2 regions of the Amycolatopsis thermophila genome follow, and region 2 is predicted to be linked to the other one. Evidence: predicted binding sites of a transcription regulator. Region 2 holds the regulator's gene; the other holds the start of a gene.

Region 1 (15,644 bases), 900 kb from region 2:
GGCCGTGCACGGTGACCACGGTCGGCACCCCGTAGGCGGGTGCGTTGAGCGGGCCGGCGAGCGTGTGGTCGTGCACGACGTCGACACCGCCGGTCGCGGCGAGCCGCTGCACGGCCCGGCGCGCGGCGACGGCGTGCATGACCTCGGGGTAGGGCTCGCCGAGCAGCTCGGGCACCGTGCGGTCCCACACCGGGACGAACCGGGCCTTCGTGCCGGGCCGTCCGGCGCCGATGAGCGTGACCGAGTGCCCGCGGTCGACGAGGGCGTCGGCGAGGTCGGCGACCACGGCCTCGACCCCGCCGTAGGCCTTCGGGGGAACGTCGAAGTAGGGCGGGACGACCATCGCCACGCGAAGCGGGCGGCCGGGATCGTCCCGCCGCACGGCGGTGTGCGAAACAGATCGGGCCTTCCACGCTGGACGATGCGCGCTGCTCAAGCTGCCTCCTCGGACCGGCTCTTCAGTTAGCACTCTCCCCCTAAGAGTGCTAACTCAGGAGAGATCTTGGCGGCAAGCACCGGAAGGGCGAGATCTCGGTCACAGCCGGTGGGTGGCGGCGATCGCCGGGCCGAGCGCCGTTGCCCGCCGGGCCACCCCGATCGGCGGGAACCCTAAGCTCGCTCGGTGGATACCGAAGCGGTGCGGTCGTTCGTCCGGGCGGCGGAGCTCGGGCAGTTGCAACACGCCGCGGACGAGCTGGGGGTGACACAACAGGCGGTCTCGAAGCGGATCGCCGCACTGGAGCGTGAGCTGGAGGTCCGCCTGTTCACCCGCACCGCCCGCGGGGTCGAGCTGACGCTCGACGGCCAGGCGTTCCTGCCGCACGCACGGGCCGTCGTCGCGGGCGTCGAGCGCGGCATCCGCGCGGTCCGGCCGAACTCGCGCGCCCTGCGGATCGACGTCCTCGGGTTCCGCACCGGACAGGCCGTCATCCTGCACGACTACTGGCGGGCGCATCCGGACACGGACCTCGACGTGGTGACCCTGCGGGCCGGCGATCCGCGCGTCGTGGCCGCCGCCGTACGGGCGGGCGACATCGACGCCTCGTTCCGCACGGTCACCGACCCGGCCACGCTGCCACCGGAGGTCCGGATGACCCACGTGCTCGACGTCCCGCTGGAGCTCCTCGTCGGCCCGGGTCACCCGCTCGCCGCCGCGCGGACGGTCACGCCGGCGCAGCTGCGCGGCCACCGGATCTGGGTCCCGGGCATCGCACCCCGGAGCGAATGGGCGGAGTTCTACGACGAGCTCGCCGCCGACCTGGACCTGCGCATCGACGGCGCGGGCCCGAACTTCGGCGTCGAGGTGCTGCTGGAGACCCTCGCCGACTCGCCGGACGTGGCCACCCTCGTCAGCCCGCGCGACCGCCTGACCTGGCCGGCGCACCACGACCTGCGCCGCGTCCCGGTCGCCGGCCCGGCGATCGCCTACCCGCTGTCCCTCATCTTCCGCCGCGTGGACCCGCACCCGCGGCTCCACGCGATCATCCGCCACTTCCGGAGCCTGGCGGCGGTCCCCGGGCCGGTCTGGCGTCCCGCATGGGGGCGCACCTCCTGGGCGAGCAATGCGTGACTCGGTCAGTGGTCGCCCCGCGCTCGGCCGGGAAGCGGTCGAGTTCGTGTAAGACGTTGCCCTTGCCGGCGGTGATCAGTCTAGGCGCCGCCGGGACGGACCAGGCCGGTTTCGTAGGCGATGTGCACCAGCTGGGCGCGGTCACGAGCGTCCAGTTTGGACAGCAGGCGGCTGACGTAGGTCCGCGTGGTGGCCGGGCTGAGGAACAACCGCTGCGCGATCTCGTCGTTGGACCGCCCGGCGGCGACCTCCCTGAGCAGCTCCCGTTCCCGCTCGGTCAGCCGGGCCAGGCGCGCGGGATCGGCCGGGGCGTGCCCGCGGGCGAGCGTGGCCATGACCCGCCGGGTCACCGAGGGCGACAACAGCGCCTCACCGCCGGCGACCGTGCGCACCGCGGCCCGCAGCTCCGCGGGTTCGGTGTTCTTCAGCAGGAAACCCGAGGCGCCGGCGCGGATCGCGTCGAGGATGTGCTCGTCGGTGTCGAACGTGGTCAGCACCACGACCCGCACGGCACGCAGCCGCGGGTCCGCGACGATCCGCCGGGTCGCCTCGATGCCGTCCAGGCGCGGCATCCGGATGTCCATCAGCACGACGTCCGGCCGTCGGGTGTGCGCCAGTTCGACGGCTTCCGCACCGTCGGCGGCCTCGCCGACGATCGTGATGTCCTCGGCGCGCGCCAGCAGCGCGGACAGGCCGGCCCGCATCAGGTGCTGGTCATCGGCGAGCGCGACCCGGATCACCGCGGCTCCACCGGCAGGCTCGCGTCGACCAGGAACCCGGCGCCGGGACGGGACTCGAGCGTCACCGAACCGCCCAGCAGCACCGCGCGCTCGCGCATGCCGTCGAGGCCGTGCCCGCCGCGCACGGGCAGTTCGGCGCCCACCCCGTCGTCGCGCACGCTGATCCGGAGGCGGTCCGGTTCGTAGCGGAGCCGGACCTCGGCCCGGCTCGCCCGCGCGTGACGCAGGCAGTTCGTCAGGGCCTCCTGCACGATCCGGTACGCCGTGGTGTCGACGACCGCGGGCAGCGGGACCGGATCGCCGTCCGTCGACACGGTCACGTCCAGCGCGGTCGAGGCGATCAGCGGGTCCAGGTGCCGCAGGCTGCCGGCGGGGGCGCGCCCGGCGTCGTCACGGGTCAGCAGGCCGAGGGTGGTGCGCAGGTCGTTGACCGCTTCGTCGCCGGCACGGCGGATCGCGGCCAGCGCGGAGCGGACCGCGGCGGGGTCGTCGTCGAGCGCCTCGGTGGCCACGCTGGCCTGGACCGACACCACGGCGAGGGTGTGGCCGACGACGTCGTGCAGGTCGCGTGCGATGCGCAGCCGTTCCTCCTCGACCCGCCGCCGGGCCTCCCACTCCCGTTCCGCGGCGGCCTGTCGCGCGGTCCGGCGCTGTTCGGCGCGCAGCAGGCGGGTCGCGCGCACCGTGCTGCCCAGCGTGATCGCACTCAGCATCAGGCCGATCGTCGAGGCCAGCTCGAACCCGAGCAGGTAGTCCGGGTTCTCGCCCTGCCGCAACCGGAAGAACGTGCTGACCAGCACCAGTCCCGCCGCCGTCGCCGCCGCGACCGCGGGGCGGCCCGCCTCGGCCGCCGAGTACAACGCGGCCGACACGGGCAGCGCGAGCCCGACCGGCGGGTAGCCGGCCGCGTAGTAGGCGAGCAGCCCGGCCGCGGTCGCCGTCAGCGCGAGTACCGGGAACCGGCGCCGCACGAACATGAGCGCGCCCAGGCCCGCCGCGAACAGGTAGGCCACCGGGTCCGGTGCTCGCGCGCCGCCGAGGTCCATCGCGATGGCGACGGCGACCACCGCTGAGGTCGCGATCCCGAGCGCGGCGTCGGCGAGCACGCGCTGTCGCTCGCTCACCCCCCGAGGATAGCCAGCGGACCGCGTCCGCACAGTCGTCCGATGTTGACCCCTCCGTCGACAGCGGACGGACGACCCGGGGGCCGGACCCGCCTACGGTCGGGCCGCATGACGCTTTCCCGGCGCACCCTGTTCCGCGTCACCGCGGGCGGACTGCTGCTGGCCGGGTGTGCCGCCGGCGGCGCCAACACCGAGACCGAGTCCAGCGCCGGAACCCTGTTGCGCAGCACGGCGAACCTGCCCGAGCCGTTCACCGTGCCGCTGCCGGTGCCGCCGGTGCTCGAACCGGTGCGCACCGACGCCACCACCGACTACTACGAGATCACCCAGCGCGCGGCGCCCGTGGAGATCCTGCCCGGCCTGCGGACGACGGTGTGGGGGTACGACGGCGTCTTCCCCGGCCCCACGCTGGAGTCCCGCCGCGGGCGCACCACCGTCGTCCGGCAGCGCAACGAGCTCGGCGTGCCGGTCGCGGTCCACCTGCACGGCGGACGGACCCCGCCCGAACACGACGGCTATCCGCTGGACCTCGTCGCACCCGGCGCCGCGCGCGAGTACGTCTACCCGCTGGACCAGCCGGCGGCGACGCTCTGGTATCACGACCACCGGGCCGACTTCACGGGCCCGCAGGTCTACCGCGGCCTCGCCGGGTTCCACCTGCACCGCGACGACGAGGAGGACGCGCTGCCCCTGCCGCGCGGCGAGCGGGAGGTGCCGCTGATGATCGCGGACCGGTCGTTCGCCGAGGACGGCTCGTTCGCCTACCCCTCGACCGACCCGTCCCTGCTCGGCCACCCGGGCGTCACCCGCGATTTCGTGAGCGGCGTGCTCGGCGATTGCGTGCTGGTGAACGGCGCGCCGTGGCCGGTGCTGGAGGTGGCCGCCGCGCGCTACCGGTTCCGGATCCTGAACGCCTCCAACGCGCGCCGGTACCGGCTCGCGCTGGACCCGCCGGGACCCGGGTTCGTGCAGATCGGCAGCGACCAGGGGCTGCTGGCCGCGCCGGTCGCGCACGACCAGCTGCAGATCGCGCAGGCCGAACGGTTCGACGTCGTGGTCGACTTCTCCGGCTACCCGCCGGGGGAAGAGGTCACGCTGGTGAACCGGCTCGGCGAGGACGGGACGGCGCGCGTGATGCGGTTCGTGGTCACGCACCGGGCCGCCGACGACAGCGCCGTCCCAACGCGACTGGCCGACGTCCGGCCGTTGTCCCGCGCGGATGCGGTGGCCGAGCGCGAGTTCACCTTCCGGCGCGGCGGGGCCGAGCAGCACGGGATGACACTGTGGACGGTCAACGGGGAGCCGTTCGGCGCCGGTTCCGTCGCGGCCGAGCCCACGCTGGGTTCGGTCGAGCTGTGGCGGTTCCGGGCGCAGAACGTGCCGCACCCGGTGCACGTCCACCTGGCGCCGTTCCAGGTGCTCGGCGCCGGCCGGTACACGCGGGGGTGGAAGGACACCGTCGACCTGGCCAGCGGTGACCAGGCCGAGGTGCTCGTCCACTTCGACGGTTACCGCGGGAAGTACGTCCTGCACTGCCACAACCTGGAGCACGAGGACATGATGATGATGGCGAACTTCCGGGTGCGGTGATCACTCCTCGAAGTCGCCCTCGAAGGCTTCCTCCAGCATCTCGCCCATGATCATGCCGCCGACGACACCCGCGGCCGCGCCGGCGACCATGCCGCCGACGCCCATGCCGCGCCCGTGGTGGCCGGGGTGGTGGCCGCCGAACGCCGGGTTGCCGAACGCGGGTTGCCCGCCGCGCTGGGCGGTTTCGCTCAGCCACTGGCCGATCAGCGCGGTCCAGTCGGCGTTTTCCGCTTCGGCGTGCGAGAGGTGGAAGCGGCCGGATGAGTCGCCACCGGCCCGCCGGAAGGGGCCGCGCCGGTCGGCCTCGAGGACCACGGTGAGGTCGTGCGGCCCGGCGACGAACGTCAGCTCGACCTCGTTGACGCGCCCGGCGAACCCGGCGGGCGGGAAGAACTCGATCTCCTGGTAGAAGCCCAGCTCCTGCCGGACGCCGGAGAGCCGGCCGGCCTCCACGTCGGCCGTGCGGAAGCGGAAGCCGAGCTCGCCGAACGCGTCGAGCACCCGGTCCTGCGAGGGGAGGGGGTGCACGTGGACCGGGTCGAGGTCACCCTTGTCCGGCGCGCCCGCGATGACGAGTTCCGTCCGCACGCCGACCGCCATGCCGTGCAGGGGCGTGTCGCCGACCGCGGTGATGGGCGTTTCCCACGGCAGCCGCAGGTCGAAGGGAACGGTGACGAGCTGCCCGGCCGGGACGCGCACGCCCTGCTGCGCGAGCTGCCGGTGGAACTCCCCGGTGGCCGCGGACTCGTGCCCGCCGCGCTCGATCTCGACCCGCGTGACCAGCGACAACACCACCTGGTCGAGGGTCGCGTCGGCGCTGCCGCCCCGGATGCGGACCTCCCCGGTGAGCACCCGCCCGGGCGCCGAGTGCGGCGAGTCGAGCACGGTGTCGACCGACGGCCCACCGACGGCGAAAGCGCTGAGCATCCGCTTGAACATGCGAGGGTCCTCCTGGGGAAATCCGGACAAATCAGGCTCAAGATCGAGGCTACCGGCTCCGGCGGTACCGGCGGTGCCGGCCGGTCAGGACCCCAGGTACCGCAGCACCGCCAGCACCCGCCGGCTGTACCCGCTCGTCCGGCTCAACGCGAGCTTGTCGAAGATCGCGTTCACGTGCTTTTCCACCGCGGACTGCGACACGAACAGCTCGGCCGCGATGCCCGCGTTCGTCTGCCCCTCCGCCATCTTCGCCAGCACCTGGCTCTCGCGCGCGGTCAGCGTCGCGAGCGGGTCGGCGTGCGTGGTGCGCGCCAGCAGCCGCCGGACGACCTCCGGGTCGAACGCCGCACCCCCGGACCCGACCCGCTCCAGGGCGTCGAGGAACTCGCCGACCTGCATGACCCGGTCCTTCAGCAGGTAGCCGACCCGGCCGCCGTCGTCGGTGATGAGCTCGGTCGCGTACCGCTTCTCGACGTACTGCGACAGCACCAGCACCCCGACGCCGGGCCACCGCCGGCGGATCTCCAGCGCCGCCCGCAGGCCTTCGTCGGTGTGGTGCGGCGGCATCCGGATGTCGGTGACCACCACGTCGGGCTGCCGGCGGGACACCGCGTCGAGCAACTCCACCGCGGTGCCCACCGCGGCCAGCACCTCGTGGCCCTCCTCCGCGAGCAGCCGGATCAGCCCTTCGCGCAGCAACGTCGAGTCCTCGGCCAGGATCACGCGCACGGCAGCTCCGCCCGGACCACCGTCGGCCCGCCGGCCGGACTGTCCACTGTGAACACGCCGTCCGCCGCGCCGACTCGGCGCGCCAGGCCGGACAGGCCGTTGCCGGACGGGCACGCCCCGCCGACGCCGTCGTCGATGATGCTGACGGACAGCATCCGCCCGGAGCGTGACACCGCGATCTCGATCCGGCTCGCGGCCGAGTGCTTGATCGCGTTCGTCACCGCCTCCGAGGCCACGAAGTAGGCCACCGTCTCGGTCGCCGGGTCCACCCGCGCGTCCAGCGCGCACCGCAGCTCGACCGGCAGGCTCGACCGCTCGGCGAGCGCCTCCAAAGCCGTGCCGAGCCCGCCTTCGTCCAGCGCGATCGGGTACACCCGCCACGCCACGTCCCGCAGTTCCTGCAACGCCAGCTGCGTCTCCTCGTGCGCCTGCCGCAACAGCGCCGAGGCCCGCTCCGCGTCCCGCGCCCGCCGCGCCCGCCCGAGCAGCATGCCCAGTGACACGATCCGCTGCTGCACCCCGTCGTGCAGGTCGCGCTCGATGCGCCGCCGCTCGTCGTTGACCGCCTCGACCACCTCGGCGCGGCTGTGCGTCAGCGCGTCGACCCGGCGCTGCAACCGTTCCTGTTTCGTGGGCCCGGAGAAGTGGTGCGCCAGCCGCCGCTCCAGCGCGGCGACGCCGATGAGCCCCTGCACCGCGAGGAAGATCAGCAGTGCGCCCATCAGCAGCAGCCCGGGCACGTCGTACCAGTCGTCGTCCTCGCCGAGCGGCTGCCCGGTCAACAGCTGCCACACCGTGATCGCCGCCGTCGCCAGCCCCAGCCCGATGAGCGCGAACACGCCCGCGCCCAGACCGCCCACCACACTGCGCGCCCCCAGGTACCGCAGCGCACGCCAGTCCCCGTAGTCGTCCGAGGTCGCCTGGTCCAGGTAGCCGCGCAGCCGGGACCGTTCCAGCTCCGCGAACCACCGGGTGGCCCGGAACACCGCGGACCGCGCGGCAGGCACCACCGACACCAGCGTGGCGAGCACGACGAAGACCGCCTCGATGAACGCCGACAGCGCACCGAGTGCGAGCCCCGCCGTCACGCGCGACGCCCGGCGCAGGTCCACAGTGGGCATGATCCGAGGCTAGCCGGGTTCCGCCGGGCCGGTACTGAGGTTTTCCGCAGGACGACCGGGTGCCGCACCGCATGGTCCCGCCGCCACGGGATTCCTACCTTCGAGCCATGGATCTTCACCTCGCACAGGCCGAACCGCTCGGGGGACTCGCGGGCTGGGCCGTCTCGCTCATGGACTCGCTCGGCGGCCCGGGCGCGGCCGTCATCGTCGGCCTGGACAACCTGTTCCCGCCCATCCCCAGCGAACTCGTGCTGCCGCTCGCCGGGTTCTCCGCGAGCCAGGGCACGTTCAGCCTGCTCGGCGCGCTGGCCTGGACCACGTTCGGCTCGGTCGCCGGCGCGATCATCGTCTACTGCCTGGGCGCGTGGCTCGGCCGCGAGCGCACCCGCGCGCTGCTGCTGCGCGTCCCGCTGGTCAAGTCCTCCGACTTCGACCGCACCGAGGCGTGGTTCGCCCGGCACGGCACCAAGGCGGTGTTCTTCGGCCGGATGGTTCCGATCTTCCGCAGCCTCATCTCACTGCCGGCGGGGATCGAGCGGATGCCGTTCGGCCGATTCCTCGTGCTCACCGCGCTGGGCAGCCTGATCTGGAACACGATCTTCGTCGTCGCCGGCTACCTGCTCGGCGCGAACTGGCACGTGGTGAACGACTACGCCGGGATCTTCCAGTACGTCGTGATCGCGGCGGTCGTCGTCGCGCTCGCCGTGTTCGTCGTCACCCGGCTGCGCGCCCGCGCACGGGCGTGAAACAAGAGGCCGCCCTCCCGGGGGAAGGAGGGCGGCCTCTCCGGAGGGCGTCAGGCGGCACGGGCCACGGGGGTGGTGGCCGGCGCCAGCGCCAGGTCGAGAACCTCTCGGACGTTCGACACCGGGTGCACGTCGAGCTGGGCCAGCACGTCCGCGGGGACGTCGTCGAGGTCCGGCTCGTTGCGCTGCGGGATGATCACCGTCTTCATCCCGGCCCGGTGCGCGGCCAGCAGCTTCTGCTTGACCCCGCCGATCGGCAGGACGCGCCCGGTCAGCGACACCTCACCGGTCATCGCCACGTCGGCCCGCACCACGCGGCCGGACAGCAGCGACGCCAGCGCGGTGGTCATCGTGATGCCCGCCGACGGGCCGTCCTTGGGCACCGCGCCCGCGGGGACGTGGACGTGCACGCCCCGGTCCTTCAGGTCGCCGACCGGCAGTTCCAGTTCGGCGCCGTGCGAGCGCAGGTAGGACAGCGCGATCTGCACCGACTCCTTCATCACGTCACCCAGCTGACCGGTGAGCGTGAGCCCGGAGCTGCCCGACTCGGGATCGGCCAGCGACGCCTCGATGTAGAGGACGTCCCCGCCCGCGCCGGTCACGGCCAGACCGGTCGCCACGCCCGGCGTCGCGGTCCGCTGGGTCGAGGCGGGCAGCGCCGACTCCGGCAGGTGCCGCGGCCGGCCGAGGTAGCGCTCCAGGTCCGCCGCGTCGACGGTCACCGGCAGCGTCGCCTCCGCCAGCGCGACCCGGGTCGCGATCTTGCGCAGCACCTTCGCGATCGTCCGGTTCGCGTCGCGCACGCCCGCCTCGCGGGTGTACTCGGCGGCGATCCGGCTCAGCGCCGCGTCGGTGAACCGCACGTCGTCGCGGCCCAGCCCGGCCCGCTCCAGCTCGCGCGGCAGCAGGTGGTCGCGGCCGATGACGACCTTCTCGTGCTCGGTGTAGCCGTCCAGCGTCACCAGCTCCATCCGGTCCAGCAGCGGGCCGGGGATGGTCTCCAGCGCGTTGGCCGTGGCGAGGAACACCACGTCCGACAGGTCCAGCTCGACCTCGAGGTAGTGGTCGCGGAACGTGTGGTTCTGCTCGGGGTCGAGCACCTCCAGCAGCGCCGCGGTCGGGTCGCCGCGGTAGTCCGCGCCCACCTTGTCCACCTCGTCGAGCAGGACGACCGGGTTCATCGACCCGGCCTCCTTGATCGCGCGGACGATCCGGCCGGGCAGCGCGCCGACGTAGGTGCGCCGGTGGCCGCGGATCTCCGCCTCGTCCCGGACACCGCCGAGCGCGACGCGGACGAACTTGCGCCCCATCGCCCGGGCGACGGATTCACCGAGCGACGTCTTGCCGACACCCGGAGGGCCGACCAGCGCCAGCACGGCTCCGGAGTGCCGGCCGCCGACCTGCCCCTGACCGCTCTCGGCGCGCCGGGCGCGCACGGCCAGGTACTCGATGATGCGTTCCTTCACGTCGTCCAGGCCCGCGTGGTCGGCGTCGAGCACGGCCCGCGCCGCCGCGATGTCATAGCGGTCGGTCGTTCGTGAAGTCCAAGGCAGCTCCAGGACGGTGTCCAGCCACGTGCGGATCCAGCCGCCCTCGGGGGACTGCTCGGAGGTGCGCTCCAGCTTCTCGACCTCGGCCAGCGCGGCCGTGCGGACGTGCTCCGGCAGGCCGGCCTTCTCCACGCGGGTGCGGTAGTCGTCGGAGTCGGCGGTGCCGTCCAGCTCGCCCAGTTCCTTGCGGATCGCCTCCAGCTGGCGGCGCAGCAGGAATTCCTTCTGCTGCTTCTCCATGCCCTCGGCGACGTCCTTGCGGATGGTGTCGGTGACCTCGAGCTCGGCCAGGTACTCCCGGCTCCACTCCAGCGCCTTGTCCAGCCGCTCGGCGACGTCGAGCGCCCGCAACAGGTCCAGCTTCTGCTCGGTGCTCAGGAACGGCGAGTTCCCGGCGAGGTCGGCGATCGCCGACGGGTCCTCGACCTGCTGCACCGCGTCGATCATCTGCCAGCCGCCGCGCTGCTGGAGGATCGAGATCACGACGGTCTTGTATTCGCCGGCCAGCGCGCGGGCCCGCTCGCCGGCGATCTCGGCGACCGGCTCGGCGTACACCCAGCGCGCCGCGCCGGGGCCGTCGCCGTTGTCGCCGACCCGCGCGCGGCGGGTGGCCCGCAGCAGGACGGCGGCCTTGCCGCCGGGAATGCGCCCGACGCGCTCGATGGTCGCGACGGTGCCCAGCTCGGCGTACTCCCCGTGCACCCTCGGCACGATCAGGACCTCGGCCTGGGCGGCCGGGAGCGATCGGATGCCCGGGAACGACGCGGCGCCCGGCGCTTTCGCCTGCGCGGAGTCGACCGCGGCCCGCGTCTCGGGGTCGTCGAGCTCCAGCGGCACGATCATGCCGGGCAGCACCACGTCGTCGTCGAGGGGCAGAACGGGGAGGAGCCTGGTGTCGGTCATTCTGATTGCTCCCTACCTGGTTGAGTCTGCCTAACTCAACTTTGTCGAGGGCGAGTTTGTTTCCGCAGGTAGTTCGCTCGCAGCGGACGGGGTCGGGGAATAATCCGGTGCCCTCGTGCCAGCGGTTCCGGCGGCTGGAAGTGAGACGCTCGTCGCATTGCGGGAAACGTTTTCCGGGGTGTAATGCACCACACCACGCTGCGTCATCGGCCCTCGTAATCGCGTTCGGTGGGGAATCGCGACACGTGCGAAGGAGTGCAGCACCGAGAGGCGGGGCGAACGCGTGGTAGCGGGGGAGTGGCGCTTAACGCCGATTACCCGGAGCGATCGTCGGAAAGATCACGTCACCCGGAAGTCTCCGCTGGTCACCGTAGTTGGCGCGTTGTTAACTATGAGGTGATGTCATGGCGGCCGGAACGAGGCCGAAGTACGCCCTCCGGGGTACAGTGATCCCCTCATTCGCACAGAGATCACCATCTCGTGCGCGATGAGTACAGGCGGGCGCACTGGGGCGAATGGGTGGAAGGAGGTTGCATGCCGGACTCCGATGGCAGGCCCGACGGCCCCATCCCGGCGGCAGCCGCCAATGCTGGTGGTGCCGAGGCGCGAGCGGACGAGCGCCGCTTCCGGGTCTACACGCTGACCGTCTTCTCCGTCGGTGTGCTCACCGCCGCCGCCGTCTCGCTGTGGCTGCCGTTCCACGGCTCGGCGAAGCTCTGGTGGATCGGCCCGGTGCTGGCCCTGTCGTTCCTGCTCGCCGAGCAGCTCGGCATCAACGTCGACGTCCGGTCCGGCATCTCCTGGACCATCTCCTTCACCGAGATCCCGCTGGTCATCGGCTTCTTCGTCGCGCCGTACGAGGTCGTGCTCGCCGCGCACCTGGTGGCCGGGATCAGCACGCTCGTCGTGCGCCGCGTCTCCGGCCGGGTGCTCTACAACGCCGGCGCCTTCCTGCTCGAGATCACCAGCGCGTTCGCGGTCGCCGGGCTGGTCGAGCGGATCATGGGCACGACCGAGATGACCTGGCCCGCGGCGCTCGCCGGCACGCTGACCGCGCCGCTGACGAGCACCCTGCTGGCGCTGGCCGCCGTCCGCGTGCTGCGCCGCCGGATGCGGATCGGCACCGCGCTGCGGCTCACCGGCCGCATCCTCGTCGTCGGGTTCGTCAACGCCTCGGTCGGCCTGAGCGGTTACCTGGTGATCGCCGGCTCGGCCAACGCGTGGCCGCTGGTGCTCGCCGTGTTCGCCGGGCTGTCCGCGCTCTACTGGGCCTACTCCGACCTGCTGCGCGAGCAGCGGGACATGGAAGCGCTCTCCGACGTGAGCCTGATGGTCGCCCGGTCCGGCCAGCAGGCCGCGGCGCGTCCGGCCAGCGGCGCCGACGACCTGGCCGCCGGGGTGAACGTCAGCGAGTGGCAGACCATCGCCGAGCGCATCAAGGACCAGCTCTCCGCCGGGCGTGTCGTGCTGCGGCTGCGGCTCGAACCCACCGCCGACATGCGGGCCGTCGTGGCGGGGGAGCCGATGCCCTCGGCCGACCTGCCCGCCGACGACCCGTTGCTGCGCCTGCCCGGTTCGCACGTGCGCCACTTCCGCATCACCGAGGCCACCAGCGACATCGCCGGCGGGCTGCTCGTCCGCGGCGCGCAGGAGGCGCTCGTCGTCCCGCTGCGCAGCGCGAACCAGCTGCTCGGCGTGGTCGAGGCCCACGACCGGCTCTCCCGCTGGCGCGGGTTCGGCAAGTACGACGTGCAGCTGCTCGGCACCATGGCGAGCCACCTGGCGACGGCGCTGGACAACCGCCGCCTGCTCGCGACCCTGCGCCACGACGCCTACCACGACCCGCTGACCGGCCTGCTCAACCGGCCCGGCTTCCGGCAGGTCGCCCGCGAACCGCTGGCCGAGCACCCGGACTCGGTGGTGCTGCGCATCGACCTCGACGTGTTCTCCGCCGTCAGCGACGCGCTCGGCTACGCCTGGGCGGACCGGATGGTGATCGCCGCCGGGCGCCGCCTGCGCGACGCGCTCGGCCCCGACGTGCCGCTGGCCCGGCTCGAGGGCGCCTCCTTCGCCGCGCTGCTCACCGGCGTGTGCGACGAGGGCGTGCACGACGCCGCCGAACTGCTGCGGGCCCAGCTGTCCGTGCCTTACCCCGTGGACCGGCTGACGGTCGAGGCGAACGCGATGGTCGGGTACGCCTCCGCGGCCGATGACGACACCCTCGACGCCGGTGACGTGGACGCCCTGCTGCAGCGCGCCGACGTCGCCGTCCGCGCCACCCGCGGCGGCGAGGAGGTCCGGGGGTACGTGCCCAGCATGGGCCAGATCTTCCTGCGCCGGTTCCAGATGGTCACCCAGTTCCGGCAGGCCATCGAGGAGGGCCAGGTCAGCGTCCACTACCAGCCGAAGGTCTCGCTGCCGAGCAAGCAGGTGCTCGGCGTGGAGGCGCTGGTGCGCTGGCAGCACCCCGAGTTCGGCCGGCTCGACCCGGACGAGTTCGTGCCCGCCGTCGAGGCCGCAGGCCTGGTCGGCGTGCTGACCGGGTTCGTGCTCGAGCAGTCGCTGATCCGGGTCCGCAAGTGGATGGACGAGGGCCTGCGGATCTCGGTCGCGGTCAACCTGTCCGTGCGGAACCTGGCCGACGAGGACTTCCCGCGCAAGGTCGTCGAGGCGCTGCGCAAGTTCGACGTGCCGCCCGAGCTGCTCACGTTCGAGCTCACCGAGTCCGGCGTCATGGCCGACCCGCAGAAGGCGCTGCCGATCCTGCGGGAGCTGCACGGTCTCGGGATCGTGCTCGCGGTCGACGACTTCGGTACCGGCTACTCGTCGCTGGCCTACCTGCGGCAGCTGCCGGTGGACGAGGTCAAGATCGACAAGAGCTTCGTGCTGGGCATGGGCACCGACCTCGGCGACCTGGCCGTGGTGCGCTCGATCGTCGAGCTGGGCCACTCGCTGGGCCTGGCCGTGGTGGCCGAGGGCGTCGAGGAGGACGTCGCGCGGGACCAGCTGGAGGCGATGGGCTGCGACGTCGCCCAGGGCTACCTGATCTCGCGTCCGCTGGCCGAGGACCGCCTGGAGGCCTGGCTTCAGGCCCGCACCGCGCGGTCGGTCGGGCGGAAGATGGAGACGGTCCTGACGCTGCTCACGTGAAAGGGGACCCCCCTGCGGGAGGTACCCGGTGGGCCATGTAATCTCTTCGAGGCTTCAACGTTCAGGCGTTGGACTCGCCCCAATAGCTCAGTCGGCAGAGCGTCTCCATGGTAAGGAGAAGGTCTACGGTTCGATTCCGTATTGGGGCTCGGTGGTCAGCAGGCCACTCCCGCTCAGGCGGGGGAGCCTGACGGCCGGTCAAGGCGGTGTAGCTCAGTCGGTAGAGCAAGCGGCTCATAATCGCTGTGTCGCCGGTTCAAGTCCGGCCACCGCTACGCGGATGGGCGGACTGTGCTCACGGACTGCGTGAGCCGGCTCCGCTTCGCCATTGCATCGGGGGTCGGACCCCCGAACCCCCGCCAGGGGGAGAGCCCCCTGGACCCCCACATGGGGCGGCTGATGAGGTTATCGTCGCCTGTGGGGGGTTCGTTGTGTAGAGAAAGGCTTTGCTGTGGCTGCCACCGACGTGCGACCGAAGATCACGCTGGCGTGCGAGGTCTGCAAGCACCGCAACTACATCACCAAGAAGAACCGGCGCAACGACCCGGATCGCCTGGAGATGAAGAAGTTCTGCCCGAACTGCGGTACGCACCGGGTTCACAAGGAAACCCGCTGACGCCAGCACCTCAGGTTTTCGCGAAGGCCGCTCCGGTTCACCGGGGCGGCCTTCGTGCTGTCCGGGGCCGCGACGGCGGTGGGTAGGCTGCTCGGGTGCCTTTGGACCCCTCGTTCACCGGGCGGACGTACCCGCCGGATTCCACGTACGAAGTCGGCCGCGAGAAGATCCGGGAGTTCGCCCTCGCGATCGGCGACGCGAACCCCGTCTACACCGACCCGGAGGCGGCCCGCGCGGCCGGCTACCCGGACGTCATCGCGCCGCCCACGTTCCTCACGGTGATCAACCTCGACGCGATCAACGCCATCGCCGAGGACCCGGAGCTGGGACTGGACTACAGCCGGATGGTGCACGGCGCCCAGAGCTTCACCTACGCGCGCCCGGTGCACGCCGGTGACGTGCTGCGCATCACCACGACGGTCGAGGACATCATGGCCCGGGCCGGCAACGACTTCCTGACCGTGCGCGGCGAGATCGTCGACGCGGACGGCCGGCTGGTGTGCACGACCAGGGCGCAGCTCGTCGTGCGGGGAGAGGGGGCCTGATGGGGTACGAAAAGGGCGTGGAACTGCCGCCGCTGCGGGTGCACGTGACGCGTGACCAGCTGGTCCGCTACGCCGGCGCGTCGCTGGACTTCAACCCGATCCACTGGAACGAGCGGTTCGCGAAGGAGGTCGGGCTGCCCGACGTGATCGCGCACGGGATGCTCACGATGGCGCTGGGCGGACGGCTGGTCACCGACTGGCTGGGCGACCCGGGGAAGCTGGTCGAGTACAGCGTCCGGTTCACGCGGCCGGTGGTGGTCCCGCCCGAGGGAGCGGACGTCGAGTTCACCGGCAACGTCGCCGAGGTCCGCGAGGACGGTC
Region 2 (15,644 bases):
TCGGGTCGAACCCGTTGAGCGCGAGCCAGTCGCGCGCGCCCGGCGTGACGTCCAGGGTGAGGCGGCGCTGTGCCAGCCGCTGGGCCAGCTTCCCCACCTGGATGTCCACAATGGAGGTCAACTGCTCGGTGTCGAGCGAGTGGAACACCACGATGTCGTCCAGCCGGTTCAGGAACTCCGGCTTGAAGTGCCGCTGCACCGTCGACAGCACCGCGTCCCGCCGCTGGTGCTCGTCGAGCGCGGCGTCCGCGATGGCCTGCGAACCGAGGTTCGAGGTCAGGATCAGGATCGTGTTGCGGAAGTCGACCGTGCGACCCTGGCCGTCGGTCAGCCGCCCGTCGTCGAGCACCTGCAGCAGCACGTCGAACACGTCCGGGTGCGCCTTCTCGACCTCGTCGAGCAGCACCACCGAGTACGGCCGCCGCCGGACGGCCTCGGTCAGCTGACCGCCCTGGTCGTAGCCGACGTAGCCGGGGGGAGCACCGACCAGCCGCGCGACGCTGTGCTTTTCGCTGTACTCGCTCATGTCGATGCGGGTCATCGCGCGCTCGTCGTCGAACAGGAACTCCGCCAGCGCCTTGGCCAGCTCGGTCTTGCCGACCCCGGTCGGGCCGAGGAACAGGAACGACCCGGTCGGCCGGTCCGGGTCCGCGACCCCGGCGCGCGTGCGGCGCACCGAGTCCGACACCGCCTGCACGGCCTCGCGCTGCCCGACGACCCGCTTGCCCAGCTCCTCCTCCATCCGGAGCAGCTTGCCGGTCTCGCCCTCGAGCAGGCGGCCGGCCGGGATGCCGGTCCAGGCGGAGACGACGTCGGCCACGTCGTCCGCCCCGACCTCCTCCTTGAGCATGACCTCCGCCCCGGAGGTGCTGTTCGCGTTGTTCTGCTGCGCGGCCTCCAGCTCCTTCTCCAACGCCGGGATCTTGCCGTAGCGCAGCTCGGCGGCGCGGCCCAGGTCGGCGTCGCGCTCGGCCCGGTCGGCCTCGCCGCGCAGCTGCTCCAGCTGCTCCTTGAGCTCGCGGACCTTCTCGATCGAACCCTTCTCGTTCTGCCAGCGGGCGGTCAGCGCGGACAGCTCCTCGCGCTTCTCGGCCAGCTCGGCGCGCAGCGCGGCCAGCCGCTCGATCGAGGCCGGGTCCTCCTCCTTGGACAGCGCCATCTCCTCGATCTCCAGGCGGCGCACGGCGCGCTCGACCTCGTCGATCTCGACGGGACGGGAGTCGATCTCCATGCGCAGCCGGGACGCGGCCTCGTCGACGAGGTCGATCGCCTTGTCCGGGAGGAACCGCGCGGTGATGTAGCGGTCGGACAGCGTCGCGGCCGACACCAGCGCGGCGTCGGTGATGCGGACGCCGTGGTGCACCTCGTAGCGCTCCTTCAGGCCGCGCAGGATGCCGATGGTGTCCTCGACCGACGGCTCGCCGACCAGCACCTGCTGGAAGCGCCGCTCCAGCGCCGCGTCCTTCTCGATGTGCTGGCGGTACTCGTCGAGCGTGGTCGCGCCGACCATGCGCAGCTCACCGCGGGCGAGCATCGGCTTGATCATGTTGCCCGCGTCCATCGCGCCCTCGCCGGTCGCGCCCGCGCCGACGATCGTGTGCAGCTCGTCGATGAAGGTGATGACCTGCCCGGCCGACTCGGTGATCTCCTTGAGGACGGCCTTGAGCCGCTCCTCGAACTCACCGCGGTACTTCGCGCCGGCGACCATCGAGCCCAGGTCCAGCGCCACGACCCGCTTGCCGCGCAACGACTCCGGCACGTCACCGGCGACGATCCGCTGGGCCAGTCCCTCGACGATCGCCGTCTTGCCGACGCCCGGTTCACCGATCAGCACCGGGTTGTTCTTCGTGCGCCGGGACAGCACCTGGACCACGCGGCGGATTTCGGCGTCGCGGCCGATCACCGGGTCCAGCTCGCCCTTGCGGGCGCGGTCGGTCAGGTCGACGCCGTACTTCTCCAGCGCCTGGAACGTGCCCTCCGGGTCCGGGCTCGTGATGCGCGCCGAGCCGCGCACCTTGGTGAACGCCTCGCGCAGCGAGTCCGGGGTGGCGCCGTGGCGCTTGAGCAGGTCGGCCACCTGGCCGCCCTCCGCGGCGAGCCCCACCATCAGGTGCTCGGTGGAGACGTACTCGTCACCCAGCTCGGTGGCGAGCTTCTGGGCGTGCGTCAGCGACTTGACCGCGGGCGGGTCGAACTGCGGAGTGGACACGGTCGCGCCCGTCGCCGAGGGCAGCCCCTGCGTGATCGGCTCCAGCTCCTTGTGCACCTGCCGCGGGTCGGCGCCCACCGCCGTCAGCAGGGGGCCGGCCAGGCCGTCACCCTGCGCCAGCAGCGCGCCGAGCAGGTGTGCGGCGGTGACGCTGGGGTTGCCCGCCACGGTCGCCGCCTGCGCCGCCGACGAGATCGCCTGCTGGGTCTTCGTCGTCGGGTTGAAAGCGTCCATCCCACACTCCATGTCGCATGCCTGCCGGAGACCTTCCTCCAGGTCCCTCGACATGTACAACGGCAACAAACTTGAGTGTGTTCCGCTCAACCCCGACTTCTTCCGAAAAGCACGAAGGCCGCCCCCCGGGGGACAGGGGCGGCCTTCGCGAGTCGCTGCGTCAGCGGGTGGGGTGCGTCAGCTCCACGTCGCGGGACAGCGGGGTTCCGGCGATCACCTCCAGCGGCGCGGCCACTGGCGCGTATCCGCTGGTCACGAGGGTGTAGTCGCCCGCGGGGAGGTCGGTGAAGGAGTACCGGCCCTCCTCGTCGGTCAGGGTCGTCGCGACCACCTCACCGGCCGGGTCGAGCAGGGTCACCTGAGCCTCGGCCACCGGCCGGTCCTCGCGGCCCGCCCGGACGACCCCGGCCAGGCGGGCGGTCCGCACCAGCTCGACGTCGTGCGTGGCCTGTTCGCCCTCGGTGGTCACCAGCGGTGTCGCGGAGGGCTGGTGGCCGGCCGCCGTGACGGTCAGGGTGTGAACCCCGCCCCCCACGTCGTCGAAGTGGTACCAGCCGTCGCCGCCGGTGATGCTCGACGCGACCACCTCGCCGCGCTCGTCGGTCAGCACGAGCGTCGCCCCGCCGACCGGCTGCCCGCCCGCGGTCCGGACCACGCCGCTCAGCCCACCGGCGCCGGCCATCTCGACGTCCCGCCGCACCGGCTTGCCGTTGAGCGTCACCATCACCGCACTCGGCTGGAACGACCCGGCGGAGGTGATCAACAGGTAGCTCGCGTTCGACGGCGCGGGCAGCCGGTAGCTGCCGTCCGCGGCGGTGAGTGCCCGCGCGACCTGCTGGCCCGACGTGTCGGTGAGCGTCACCGCGACACCGGCGAGGGGGCGGCCCGACGGGCCGGTCACCACGCCGTGCACGGCCGAACCGGTGACCGGACCCGGGACCCCAGCCGGCGCGGCCTCGGCGTTCTCGCTGGTCAGGTCGATGCTGCGGCGCAGCGGCACGTCCTTGATGAACAGCACCGCGATCAGCGTGACCACCGCGATGATGCCGCCGGCGAAGAACACCGAGCCGATGCTGTCGCCGTAGGCGGCGCGCACGATCGACTGGAACGGCTCCGGCAGCGCGCCCAGGTTCAGGCTGCCGCCGCCGGTCGGCGCCGAACCGGCGTTGATGCCCAACGCGGACAACGCACTGGTCACGTGGCTGCTGACCTTCGCGGCGAGCAGGGCGCCCAGCGCGGAGACACCGGCCGAACCACCCAGCGTGCGGAAGAACGTCACCGACGACGACGAGGACCCCATGTCCTTCATCGCGACGGTGTTCTGCACGACCAGCACGAGGTTCTGCATCAGCGCACCGACACCGATGCCCAGCAGGGCCAGGTAGATGCCCATCAGCACCAGGTTCGTGTGGTGGTCGATGGTGCTCAGCAGGAACAGGCTGGCCACCAGCAGGATCGCGCCGCCGACCATCCACGGCTTGGTCCGGCCGGTGCGCGAGATGAACTGCCCGGCGATCGTCGAGGAGAGGAACAGGCCGAGCATCATCGGGATCGTCATCAGGCCGGCGTGCGTCGGCGAGTACCCGCGGGCCAGCTGGTAGTACTGCCCGAGGAACACCGCGCCACCGAACATCGCGGTGCCGACCGACAGGCTCCCGATGATGGCGAGCGTGAAGGTGCGGTTGCGGAACAGGCGCAGCGGCACCACCGGGGCGGACACCTTGGTCTCGACGAACACCGCCAGCGCCAGCGCGGCCACGCCGCCCGCCACGTAGCACAGCGTCGACCACGACCACCAGGCGAAGCTGCCGCCCGCCAGCGAGACCCAGATCAGCAGCAGCGACACGCCGCCCACGAGCAGGGTCGCGCCCAGCCAGTCGATCTTCACCTTCTGCTTGAAGACCGGCAGGTGCAGGGTCTTGCCCAGGACGATGAACGCGACCACCGCGACCGGGACCGTGATCCAGAAGTTCCAGCGCCAGCCCAGCGGAGAGTCGACGATCAGGCCACCGAGCAGTGGGCCGGCGACCGTAGCCAGCGCCATGACCGCGCCGATGTAACCGCTGTAGCGGCCGCGGTCACGCGGCGAGATCATCGCCGCGATGACGACCTGGACCAGCGCCTGCATGCCACCGAGGCCCAGGCCCTGAACCGCGCGGAACGCGATCAGCTCGGGCATGGACTGCGAGATGCCGCCGAGCACCGAGCCGAGCGTGAAGATCACGATCGACAGCTGGTACAGCATCTTCTTGCTGAACAGGTCCGACAGCTTCCCCCAGATCGGGGTGCTCGCCGTGGACGCCAACAGGGTGGCGGTGACCACCCACGTGTACTGACTCTGCGAGCCGTTGAGGTCGGCCAGGATCGTCGGGAGTGCGTTCGAGACGATCGTGGACGACAGCATGGCGACCAGCAGCGCCAGAAGGAGGCCGATGAAGGCGCGCCCGACCTGGCGCGGCGTCATCGCCTCCTGGTTCGCTGTCGTGCTCACTTCGGGGATCACTTCCTCTTCTCCGCCGGTTCCGGCGGGCAGGTGACCGGCGCTTGCCCGAGGGCCTCGCGCAGTCCTTCGTTCATCAGGGTCAGCCGGGCGGTGAGCGACTCGATCTCGTCGTCGGTCCAGTCCGCCAGTGCGCGTTGCATGAAGGCGACGTGCAGCTCGCGCCAGCGTTCGAGCTCGGCGCGGCCCGCGTCGGACAGGCTGATCAGGCTGGCGCGCCCGTCCTCGGGCGCGGGCCTGCGGCTGACGAGGCCGGCGGCGGTCAGCTGGGCGATCTGCCTGCTGATCACGGAGACGTCGACCATCTTGCGTTTCGCCATGTCCGACGGACGGCTCTCGCCGTGCACGTTGAGGTCGGACAGCAGCATGGCGGCCGCGGGGTGCAGACCGTCGTGCTCGCGCTGCCACGACTGGTTGATCCAGGCGTGCTGCAGCTGCCCGGCCGTGCGCAGCTCGCGCATCAGTTCAACGGCCTTCTCGTCGCAGTCCCCCATGGACCCACCTCCCGGTTGGTTGTCACATACAACTATAACGCGGGTAGTTGTATGCCACAACTATCTAAGTTGGTGACGTGTCCCACTGGTCGAGCGATTTCGGCGAACCACCCGGAAGGAGCAACTTCGCGAAGAAAGGGCCCGAGACGGTTACCCTGCGACGGATCGTGTTCGCATTAGAGGGTTGCGACTGACTGGATAGGGTGGATTATTCATGATCAATTCACGCTGTGACGGGCCCTCTGGCCTGCTGTTGCGTGGCGCGCTCCTGCTGTTGCGCGTTCGTGAATAATCGACGGCGAGCATGACCGAGCATCCCGGAGCAGCCCCGATCCCATGACCGCCGACCCCGTCAGTCCCGTACCCCGGTCCGTGCACCGGGAGGCGCCGCCTGCCGTCGCCGCGATGGTGCGCCTGATCCGGGAATCGTGGGCGAAGGCCGAGCCGTACCTGCCCGAGGTGACGCAGTTCTTCTACGGCATGTTGTTCACCCTGGCGCCGGCCACGCGGGACTTCTTCCCGATCAACATGGAGGTGCAGCGCAACCGCATGGTGCGGGCGCTGGTCCACGTGTGCCAGATGGTCGACCAGCCCGACGACCTGGTTCCGTTCCTGCGGCAGCTCGGCCGCGACCACCGCAAGTTCGGCGTCGTGCCCAACCACTACGAGGCGGTCGGCACGGCGCTGCTGGCGGCGATGAAGACGCACCTCGGGCCGGACTGGACCGCCGACGTCGAGCGCGCGTGGGCCGAGGCGTTCACGATCGTGGCCCGGCAGATGCAGGAGGCCGCGGCCACCGACGCGAACCCGCCGAACTGGACGGCGCGGGTGGCCGAGCACCGGCGGCTGAGCTGGGACCTGGCGATGGTGCGGCTGGAACCGGAGCGGCACGTCCCGTTCCGGGCCGGGCAGTACCTGAGCGTCGAGGTGCCGCAGCGGCCGCGGCTGTGGCGGTACCTGTCGCCGGCGAACGCGCCGCGCCCGGACGGGTCCCTGGAGTTCCACATCCGGGCGGTCGACGGCGGCTGGGTGTCACGGGCCATCGTGAGCCACACCCAGCAGGGTGATGTGTGGCGGTTCGGTCCGCCGCTGGGAACGCTGGACGTGGACCGGGACAGCGGCCGGGACGTGCTGATGGTCGCGGGCGGCACGGGTGTCGCGCCGATGCAGGCGCTGCTCGACGAGCTGAGCCAGTGGGCCGAGAACCCGAAGGTGCACCTGTTCTACGGCGGGCGCACGCGCGACGACCTGTACGCGCTGGAGGGGCTGCGCATGATCGCGGCGTGCAACCCGTGGCTGACCGTGACGCCGGTTGTGGAGAACGGGCCCGGTCTGGTCAGCGGCGAGCAGGGCACCCTGGCCGACGTCGTGACGCGGTACGGCGCGTGGCCCGGTCACGACGTGCTGGTGTCGGGTTCGCCGGCGATGATCCGCGCGACCGTGTCCCGGATGCTCGTGGCGGGAACGGCGCTCGATCAGATCAGGTACGACCCGTTCACGATCGACTAGCCTGCGCCGATGGACATCCCTGTCGCTGACGGAACCATCCGGGGTTATCTGGCCGCACCGCAGGAAGAGGTGTCCGGCCCGCCGCCGTGGCCCGGCGTCGTGATCGTGCACGACGTGGTCGGCCTGTCGTACGACGTGCGCAACACCACCGACCGGTTCGCCACCGCGGGGTACCTGGCGCTGTCCCCGGACCTGTACTCGCGGGGCGGTTTCGTGCGGTGCGTGAAGTCGGTGTTCAAGGAGCTGACCGCGGGTAGGGGCCGGGCGTTCGAGGACCTGGACGCGGCGCGGTCGCTGCTGGCGTCGCGGGAGGACTGCACGGGCAAGGTCGGCGTGGTCGGGTTCTGCATGGGCGGCGGTTTCGCGCTGGTCGCCGCTTCACGGGGGTTCGACGCGTCGGCCCCGTACTACGGCCGGCTCCCCGCTGATTTGTCCGTTCTGGACGATGCGTGCCCGGTCGTGGCGTCGTACGGGAAGAAGGACTTCTCGCTGCGCGGGGCCGCGGACAAGCTGGAGCGGGAGCTGACCGCCCGCGGGGTGCCCCACGACGTCAAGGAGTACCCGACGGCGGGCCACAGCTTCGCCAACCAGTTCCACGGCCCGGTCAACGTGCTGCTGAAGATCGCCGGCATGAGCTACAACCGCGAAGCGAGCGAGGACGCGTGGCGCCGGGTGATGGCCTTCTTCGCCGAACACCTGCGCTAGCGGAGCGCCGTGCGCTACGGAGAGCCGGGATCACCACAGCGACCACCCGGCGAAGGCGACCTGACAACCCCCGTCATCCCGGAGCCTGCCCGTCCGGCGAGGGCATTTCTTGATCTTTTCGCCGCTTCGCGGCGCCGACCACAGGCGGGCTGGGGATCGGGGCGGGGGAGGTCTGGGAAGGTCCCGGGACGGCTTGTGTTGCCGGGTTCCGGGGCGTGGCGCAAAGAAAACAGGCCCCGCCGTTGGCGAGGCCTGTGGATCTTGTGCTAGCGCTTCCGCCGTGGTTTCCACACGACGAGCGCCGTCTCCTGCTTCAGTGGTACGAGGTCTTTGCGGTAGGACCGGTGCACCGCGGCTGCGGCTTGTTCGGCCGCCGCGTAGGCCGCGGCCAGCTCCTCCGTCAGCTCGTTGACCCGCGACTGGAGTGCCTCGACCTGGTTTTCCAGCTCGATGATCCGCTTGATGCCCGCCAGGTTGACGCCTTCCTCCTGGGACAGGCGCTGCACCTCACGCAGCAGCGCGATGTCCCGCATGGAGTAGCGTCGCCCGCCGCCGGAGGTCCGGCCCGGCGACACCAGGCCCAGTCGGTCGTAGGACCGCAGGGTCTGGGCGTGCAGGCCGGACAACTGCGCGGCCACGGAGATCACGAAGACCGGGGTCTCCTCGTCGGCCCCGTGCGGCAACCCGCCGAACACCTCGATCAACTCCTCTCACGGAGCAGTTTCGTGATCTCCGGACGCGGGTCGTGCTTCTCGGCGACCTTGGCGTACGCCTCGAGCGCCTCCCGCTCCGAAGACTCCAACCGCGACGGCACGGCCACCTGCAGCGTCACCAGCAGGTCACCCTGCGAGCCGTCCCGCTTCTTGATGCCCTTGCCGCGCACCCGCAGCACCCGCCCGCTGCCGGTGCCCGCCGGCACCTTCACCGACACCTTCCCGTCCAGCGTCGGCACCGTGATCGTCGCACCGAGGGCCAGTTCCGGGTAGCTCACCGGGACCGTGATCGTCAGATCATTACCCGACCGGCCGAACACCGGGTCCGGGTTCACGTGCACCCGCACGTACAGGTCACCGGCCGAGGCGCCACCGCGGCCCGGCTCGCCCTGACCGGCCAGCCGGATGCGCTGGTTGTCGTCGACACCCGCGGGCACCCGCACGGTCAGCGTCCGCGTCTGGGTGCTGATGCCCTCGCCACCGCACTCGGGGCACGGGTCGTCGATGATCCGGCCGCGGCCACGGCAGTCGCGGCACGGCTCGGAGAACGCGAACGCGCCCTGGCTGCGGCTCACCAGCCCCGACCCCTGGCAGGTCGGGCAGGTGCGCGGCGAAGTGCCCGGACGGGCGCCGTTGCCGTGGCACGTCGAGCAGGTCGCCGGGCTCGACAGCCGCAGCGGCAGGGTCGCGCCCTTCACCGCCTCGGCGAAATCGATCCGCACGTCCGTCTCGACGTCGGCGCCGCGCTGGCCGCGCGCCGCCGTGCTCTGCTGGCCCCGGCGGCCGAACAGGCCACCGAGGATGTCGCCGAGCCCGCCGAAACCGCCCTGCGCGCCCGCGCCCGCGGTCTGGCCGAAGATGTCGCCCAGGTCGAAACCGCCCGCACCGCCGCCGGCGCCGGGGAAGCCGAAGCCGCCCGGGCCGCCGCCGGAGCCGAACAGCCGCCGCGCCTCGTCGTACTCCTTGCGCTTGGCCGGGTCCGACAGCACGCCGTAGGCCTCCGACACCGCCTTGAACTTCTGCTCGGCGTCGGTGTTGCCGGGGTTGGCGTCCGGGTGGTTCGCCCGCGCCAGCTTCCGGTAGGCCTTCTTGATCTCGTCCTGCGAAGCGTCGGAGGAGACGCCCAGCTCACGGTAGAAGTCCTTACCGATCCACTCCCGTGCACTCACGGACGTCTCCTCCTCTCACCACATACCTCTTACTGCTGTGTGTTCTCATCCGACAACTGCTCGACCGGTAGCTCACCCTCGACCGGGGCGTCGCCCGGCTCGTGGTCGGTGACGCCCACCAGCGCGGCCCGCAGGGCCCGGTCGCCGAACTTGTAGCCGCGGCGCAGCACCGTGGTCACCGTCGGTCCGGACACGTCCGGCGAGGTGGTGTGCTGCACGGCCTCGTGCACGCTCGGGTCGAAGGGGTCGCCCTCCGCGCCGAACGGCTCGAGCCCGATCCGCTGCAGGCTCGCGACCAGCTTGTCCGCCACCGCCTTGAACGCGCCGGTGAGGTCGCCGTGCTGCTCGGCCCGCTCGAAGTCGTCGAGCAGCGGCAGCAGCTCACCGACCACCGACGCCTTCGCCGCGGTCACCACGGCCTCGCGGTCGCGTTCCACGCGCTTGCGGTAGTTCGCGAACTCCGCCTGCAGGCGCTGCAGGTCGGCCGTGCGCTCCGCGAGCTCCTTCTCGACGTCGGACGGGGCGGCGGACACCGCCTCGTCGACGATCGTGTCGCCGAGCGACGGGCCGGCGTCGGCCTCGGCGTCGGGCGCCTCCGCGGGCGGCGGCGTCCGCAGCTCGCCGGTCTGCGGGTCGATCTTGCGCCTGTCCCGCACGACCAGGGGCTCGGTGACCGGCTCCTGCTGTTCCGTGTCGTTCGAGTGGCGTCCCGTCACTTCTTCTCGTCCTCGTCCACGATCTCGGCGTCCACCACGTCATCCGCGCCCTTGGCGTCGGTCGCGCCCGCGGCACCCTGGTCGGCACCCGGGGTGGCGCCACCGGCCTGCTGGGCGTTCGCGTACAGGGCCGTGCCCAGCTCCTGCGACGCGGTGTTCAGCTTCTCGATGGCTTCCTTGATCTTGGCCGTGTCGGTGCCCTTCAGCGCCTCGTTGGCCTCGTCGATCGCGGTCTTGACCTTGCCCTTGACGTCCTCGGGCAGTTTGTCGTCGTTGTCCTTGACGAACTTCTCGGTCTGGTAGACCAGCGTCTCGGCCTGGTTGCGGGTTTCCGCCTCCTCGCGGCGCTTGCGGTCCTCCTCCGCGTGCTCCTCGGCGTCGCGGACCATGCGCTCGATGTCCTCCTTCGGCAGCGCGGAGCCGCCGGTGATGGTCATCGACTGTTCCTTGTTGGTGCCCAGGTCCTTCGCCGTGACGTGCACGATGCCGTTGGCGTCGATGTCGAAGGTGACCTCGATCTGCGGCACGCCGCGCGGGGCCGGGGGCAGGCCGGTCAGCTCGAACATGCCGAGCTTCTTGTTCTGCGCCGCGATCTCGCGCTCGCCCTGGAACACCTGGATCTGCACCGACGGCTGGTTGTCGTCCGCCGTGGAGAAGATCTCGGACCGCTTCGTCGGGATGGTCGTGTTGCGCTCGATGAGCTTGGTGAACACGCCGCCCTTGGTCTCGATGCCCAGCGACAGCGGGGTCACGTCGAGCAGCAGGACGTCCTTGACCTCACCCTTGAGCACACCGGCCTGCAGGGCGGCGCCGACCGCGACGACCTCGTCCGGGTTCACGCCCTTGTTCGGCTCCTTGCCGCCGGTCAGCTCCTTGACCAGGTCGGACACGGCCGGCATGCGGGTGGAACCACCGACGAGCACCACGTGGTCGATCTGGCCGACCGAGATGCCCGCGTCGCGGATGACGTTGTTGAACGGCGCCTTGGTGCGGTCCAGCAGGTCGGAGGTGATCCGCTGGAACTCCGCGCGGGACAGGGTCTCGTCCAGGAACAGCGGGTTCTTGTCCGCGTCGACCGTGATGTAGGGCAGGTTGATGTTCGCGCTGCTCGAGCTGGACAGCTCGATCTTCGCCTTCTCCGCCGCCTCGCGGATGCGCTGCAGCGCCATCCGGTCCTTGGTCAGGTCGATGCCGTGGCTGGCCTTGAACTTGTCCACCAGCCAGTCGACGATCCGCTGGTCCCAGTCGTCACCACCGAGGTGGTTGTCACCACTGGTGGCCCGGACCTCGACGACGCCCTCGCCGATCTCCAGCAGCGAGACGTCGAAGGTGCCACCACCGAGGTCGAAGACCAGGATGGTCTGCTCCTTCTCGCCCTTGTCCAGGCCGTAGGCCAGGGCGGCCGCGGTGGGCTCGTTGACGATGCGGAGCACGTTCAGGCCGGCGATCTGCCCGGCCTCCTTGGTGGCCTGCCGCTGCGCGTCCTCGAAGTACGCGGGGACCGTGATGACCGCGTCGGTGATCTCCTCACCGAGGTAGGCCTCGGCGTCGCGCTTGAGCTTCATCAGCACGCGCGCGCTGATCTCCTGCGCCGTGTAGGCCTTGCCGTCGATCTCGGTCTTCCAGTCGGTGCCGATGTGCCGCTTCACGGACCGGATCGTCCGGTCGACGTTCGTCACGGCCTGGTTCTTCGCCGGCTGGCCCGTCAGCACCTCGCCGTTCTTCGCGAAGGCGACGATGGACGGGGTAGTGCGGGACCCTTCCGAGTTGGCGATGACCGTCGGCTCGCCGCCCTCCAGGACGGCGACGACCGAGTTGGTCGTGCCGAGGTCGATGCCGACCGCTCGCGCCATGGTGATGTTCCCTCCTGGTCAATGCCTGGTGCGCAGCTCTCCGAGCTGCGGTTTCGCGCCCGCGTTGAGCGGGTTCTACTCAAGTTCTATCTCGGGCGCGTCTGGTGCGTCAATCAGACTTGAGTGGTGCTCGCTCAACCTTTCTGACAGGGTAACGAGCGGGTCTGCGGTGTTGTTCCCGGCGTACCCGAAATCAGGTAGGCGGCTTCGTGGCGGCGCACACAGGCGGAGTTGTAGACGCCGGTGTGCCCGTCCTCGTCGTGGGTGAGCAGCACGCTGCCGTGGATCCGGGTACTCAGCGAGTGGGCCCAGGTCAGCGGTGTCGCCGGGTCGTGCTCGCCGCCGACCACCAGGATCGGCGGGGCGCCCCGGACCGGCTCGGGGTGCGGCGGGTTCTCGGCCGGCACCGGCCAGCCGAGGCAGCCCGTGGCGAAGTCCCAGAACTCGGAGTAGCGCCAGCTGTGCGGCGCGACCTGCCGGACCCGGTCGGCGAGCCGCCGCAGGTCGGCTGGGCCGGTGAACGGCGCCGGGAAGTCCTGGCAGCCGACGGACCGGTAGGCGGGGTACTCCGGCGAGGTGAACGGCATCGCGGCGGTCAGGGCGCTCGCGTCCTCGGGTGCGGCGCGGACGGCCTCGGCGAGCCGCGGCCACAGCTGCGGGAAGTAGAGGTGGGCGTAGACGCCCGCGGCCAGTTCCTCCGGGGTGGCGCGACGGCCGAGCTGCCTCGATGGTGCGCCGTGGGCCATCAGGTCGTCGTAGCGGGCGAGCAGGTCGTCGCCGCACACGCCGGGCCCGGCGCACCACTGGGCGAAGCGGAGCAGGCCGTGCTCGGTGGCGGCGGCCTCGTCCAGGATCGCGCGGCGCATCGGCAGGCCGTGGTCGACGGCGCCGTCCAGGACCATCGCGCGCACGTGTTCCGGGTGGCGGGCGGCGTAGAGCGCGCCGATCTCGGTGCCGTACGACACGCCCAGCCAGGAAATTCGTTCCTCGCCCAGCGCGAGCCGGATGCGCTCGACGTCCTCCGCGACCGTGCCGGTGTCCGGGTTCCGGGGGCCGCTGCAGGTGAGGCCGACCTCCCGGTTGTGGGCGACGAGCCGCTCGTAGCCGGCGTCGTCGGCGGGGAACCGGCTGACGGCCGGGTCGTGCATGGGGCCGCATTCGATCGCCGGGCTGCTGCCGCCCACGCCGCGCGGGTCGAAGCCGACGATGTCGAACCGCTGGTTGAGCTGCGCGAACTCCGGGGTGGCCAGGCCGAGACCGCCGTAGCCGACCACATCGGCGCCGGAACCGCCCGGACCGCCCGGGTTGACCAGCAGCGAGCCGATGCGCTGTGCCGGGTCGAGCGCGGGCAGCCGGGTCAGCCGCAGCCGCGCGCCCGGGACCGGCAGCTCGGCGCACTGCAGGCGCTTGGCGGTATCCGGGGTGGCGCAGTCGTGCCAGGTCAGCGCGGGTGCGGCCGGTGCGGTGACCGGGGTGAGCAGCAGGGCGGCGGCGAGGGTGAGCGCGGGGATCACCGGTTGGTCACCGTGACGTCCCCGCTGAGGGTGCTGAGGTCGAGGGCGTGCTGGGCGGCCGGGTCCTGCGCCACGTCGATGTGCCGGTCGCCGCTCTTGGTGTCCCCGCGGACGCGGTAGCGGCCCGCGGGAACGACGACGCGGATGTCGCCGCTGGCGGTTTCGGCCCGCACGTCCTGCGGGTCGCTCGACCACACCTCGATGTCGCCGGACTTGGCGTTGGTGGTGACCGGGCCGGTGACGTCGCGGACCTCGATGTCGCCGGAGCTGGTGCGCAGATCGACCGAGGCGGCGCCGTAGACGGTCAGGTCGCCGGAGCGGACCTCGCCGTTCACGGTGGTGCCCCGGGGCACGACGATGTCGTAGTCGACCGTGCAGTCGCGGCCGCATCCGCTGAGCCGGAGCCGTCCACCGTCGACGGTGAAGGTGTCGCCGGGCCGGTCGCCCCGGTAGTGGAACGTCTGGCGCACCGAGGTCGTGGCCGTGTCCTCGATGCGGACGTGCACGTCCCCCGAGTCGTTGTCGACCTGGACCACCGAGACCGGCTGGGTGACGTCGGCGCTGGCTTCCGCGCGGGCCGAGTTCGGCCACCAGTTCCACCCCAGTGCGATCCCGGCTCCGGCGACGATGAGGGCGACCCCGCCGATCGCGAGTGCCGGTTTGCCCATTGCGTCCTCCCCAGTCCTGTGTGCTGTGCGGGTCACGCTATGGCGTGGGAGTGGGCGCCGGTATCGGGGAAGCCCCCGGTTCATCCCGGGGGCCACCCCGAATCGCACTAGGGTGATCAGCGGCCACTTCGTGACGAGGAGGAATCGATGCCACAGCCACCGAACCCGTACGACTTCCTGCCCTCGGTGCCGGCCTTCACCGTGCGCAGCGATGATGTCGCCGACGGGGAGACGCTCGCGGCCCCGCAGCTCAGCGGGATGTTCGGCGTGCCCGGGGGTGAGGACCGGTCGCCGCACCTGGCGTGGGAGGGCTTCCCCGCCGAGACGAAGAGCTTCGCGGTGACGTGCTACGACCCGGACGCCCCGACCGCCAGCGGCTTCTGGCACTGGGCGGTGTACAACATCCCCGCCTCGGTGACGTCACTGCCCTCCGGCGCCGGTGACGGCTCCGGGCTGCCGTCCGGAGCCGTGACGCTGGCGAATGACGGCGGCGTGAAGAACTTCCTGGGTGCGGCGCCGCCTCCCGGGCACGGGCCGCACCGGTACTTCTTCGTGGTGCACGCGCTGAACGTCGAGTCGCTGGACCTGCCCGAGGGCGCGACCCCGGCGTTCCTGGGGTTCAACATGTTCGGCACGACCGTGGCACGGGCGACGATCACGCCGGTGTACGAGAACAAGGGCTGAGGTTTGTCCCTTGGTCCGTTGGCGGGGCGGGGCCTTCGGGCTCCGTCCCGCGGCTGAGTCCAGCTGCCGGGGCTGAGTCCAGCGGCTGGGGCTGGGTCCTGCTCGTGGGGCGGGCCCTGGGCTCCGTGGGTGAGAGCTGGGTTCCGCAGGTAAGAGGTGAAGAGCGCCTCGGCGGGCGGGCCCGCGAGGCTCCGCCCGCGCCCGGTTCGCGCAGAAGGGCGTTCGGTGCATTCGACCAGAAGGCCCTCGGTGCTGTCGTTCAGAAGGGCCATCGATGCTCGCGGATGCCCAGGCCTTCCGATGCAAGTGCCCGCTTGCACCCCCGCGAACGGACCATTCGCGCGGCGATGAACGGACCGTTCATCACCAATACGCACCGGCCCGTCAACCTCAGCCGTTAGCGGACCGCTTAACCGCGGTCATGAGCCGACGCCCAACCCCGCCATCAACAGACCGCTCAACTTGGTTGTGAATGGTGCGTTCAACCAGCCCTGAACGGGCCGTTCAACCGGTGATGAGCGGGCCGGCCGCACCCCGCTATTAGCGGTCAGCCCGATTGGTCGTGAGCGGTCGGTTCGGCCGGTTATGGATGGTCCGCTCAACACGATGAACGGCCGTTCAACCGGTGATGAACGGACCATCCAACCCCGCCACCGACGGACCGCCCCACCGCGCA

Evidence for each region. Region 2 encodes HspR, which represses chaperone genes until heat shock. Its sites were predicted from a motif close to ANNTTGAGTNNNNNNNACTCAANNT; they were not measured.
Region 1: a site for HspR is predicted at 11,030-11,054, ahead of lon (endopeptidase La). Genes of this name have one in related genera too.

The regions. Positions count from the first base shown of each region.
Region 1 is NZ_JAUSUT010000001.1:1,611,635-1,627,278, reverse strand. It holds gene FB470_RS08030 (glycosyltransferase family 4 protein) at 1-382, opposite strand, end outside; gene FB470_RS08025 (LysR family transcriptional regulator) at 623-1,570, shown strand; gene FB470_RS08020 (response regulator) at 1,651-2,310, opposite strand; gene FB470_RS08015 (sensor histidine kinase) at 2,307-3,434, opposite strand; gene FB470_RS08010 (multicopper oxidase family protein) at 3,543-5,024, shown strand; gene FB470_RS08005 (sporulation protein) at 5,025-5,963, opposite strand; gene FB470_RS08000 (response regulator transcription factor) at 6,048-6,692, opposite strand; gene FB470_RS07995 (sensor histidine kinase) at 6,683-7,813, opposite strand; gene FB470_RS07990 (DedA family protein) at 7,921-8,559, shown strand; gene lon (endopeptidase La) at 8,610-11,012, opposite strand; gene FB470_RS07980 (putative bifunctional diguanylate cyclase/phosphodiesterase) at 11,547-14,162, shown strand; tRNA gene FB470_RS07975 (tRNA-Thr) at 14,239-14,311, shown strand; tRNA gene FB470_RS07970 (tRNA-Met) at 14,365-14,437, shown strand; gene rpmG (50S ribosomal protein L33) at 14,614-14,778, shown strand; gene FB470_RS07960 (MaoC family dehydratase N-terminal domain-containing protein) at 14,874-15,323, shown strand; gene FB470_RS07955 (MaoC family dehydratase) at 15,323-15,644, shown strand, end outside.
Region 2 is NZ_JAUSUT010000001.1:2,514,963-2,530,606, forward strand. It holds gene clpB (ATP-dependent chaperone ClpB) at 1-2,443, opposite strand, end outside; gene FB470_RS12480 (MFS transporter) at 2,604-4,907, opposite strand; gene FB470_RS12485 (MarR family winged helix-turn-helix transcriptional regulator) at 4,943-5,437, opposite strand; gene FB470_RS12490 (globin domain-containing protein) at 5,774-6,946, shown strand; gene FB470_RS12495 (dienelactone hydrolase family protein) at 6,956-7,651, shown strand; gene FB470_RS12500 (heat shock protein transcriptional repressor HspR) at 7,918-8,355, opposite strand; gene dnaJ (molecular chaperone DnaJ) at 8,352-9,533, opposite strand; gene grpE (nucleotide exchange factor GrpE) at 9,563-10,249, opposite strand; gene dnaK (molecular chaperone DnaK) at 10,246-12,102, opposite strand; gene FB470_RS12520 (alpha/beta hydrolase) at 12,237-13,616, opposite strand; gene FB470_RS12525 (DUF4097 family beta strand repeat-containing protein) at 13,613-14,284, opposite strand; gene FB470_RS12530 (YbhB/YbcL family Raf kinase inhibitor-like protein) at 14,432-14,968, shown strand.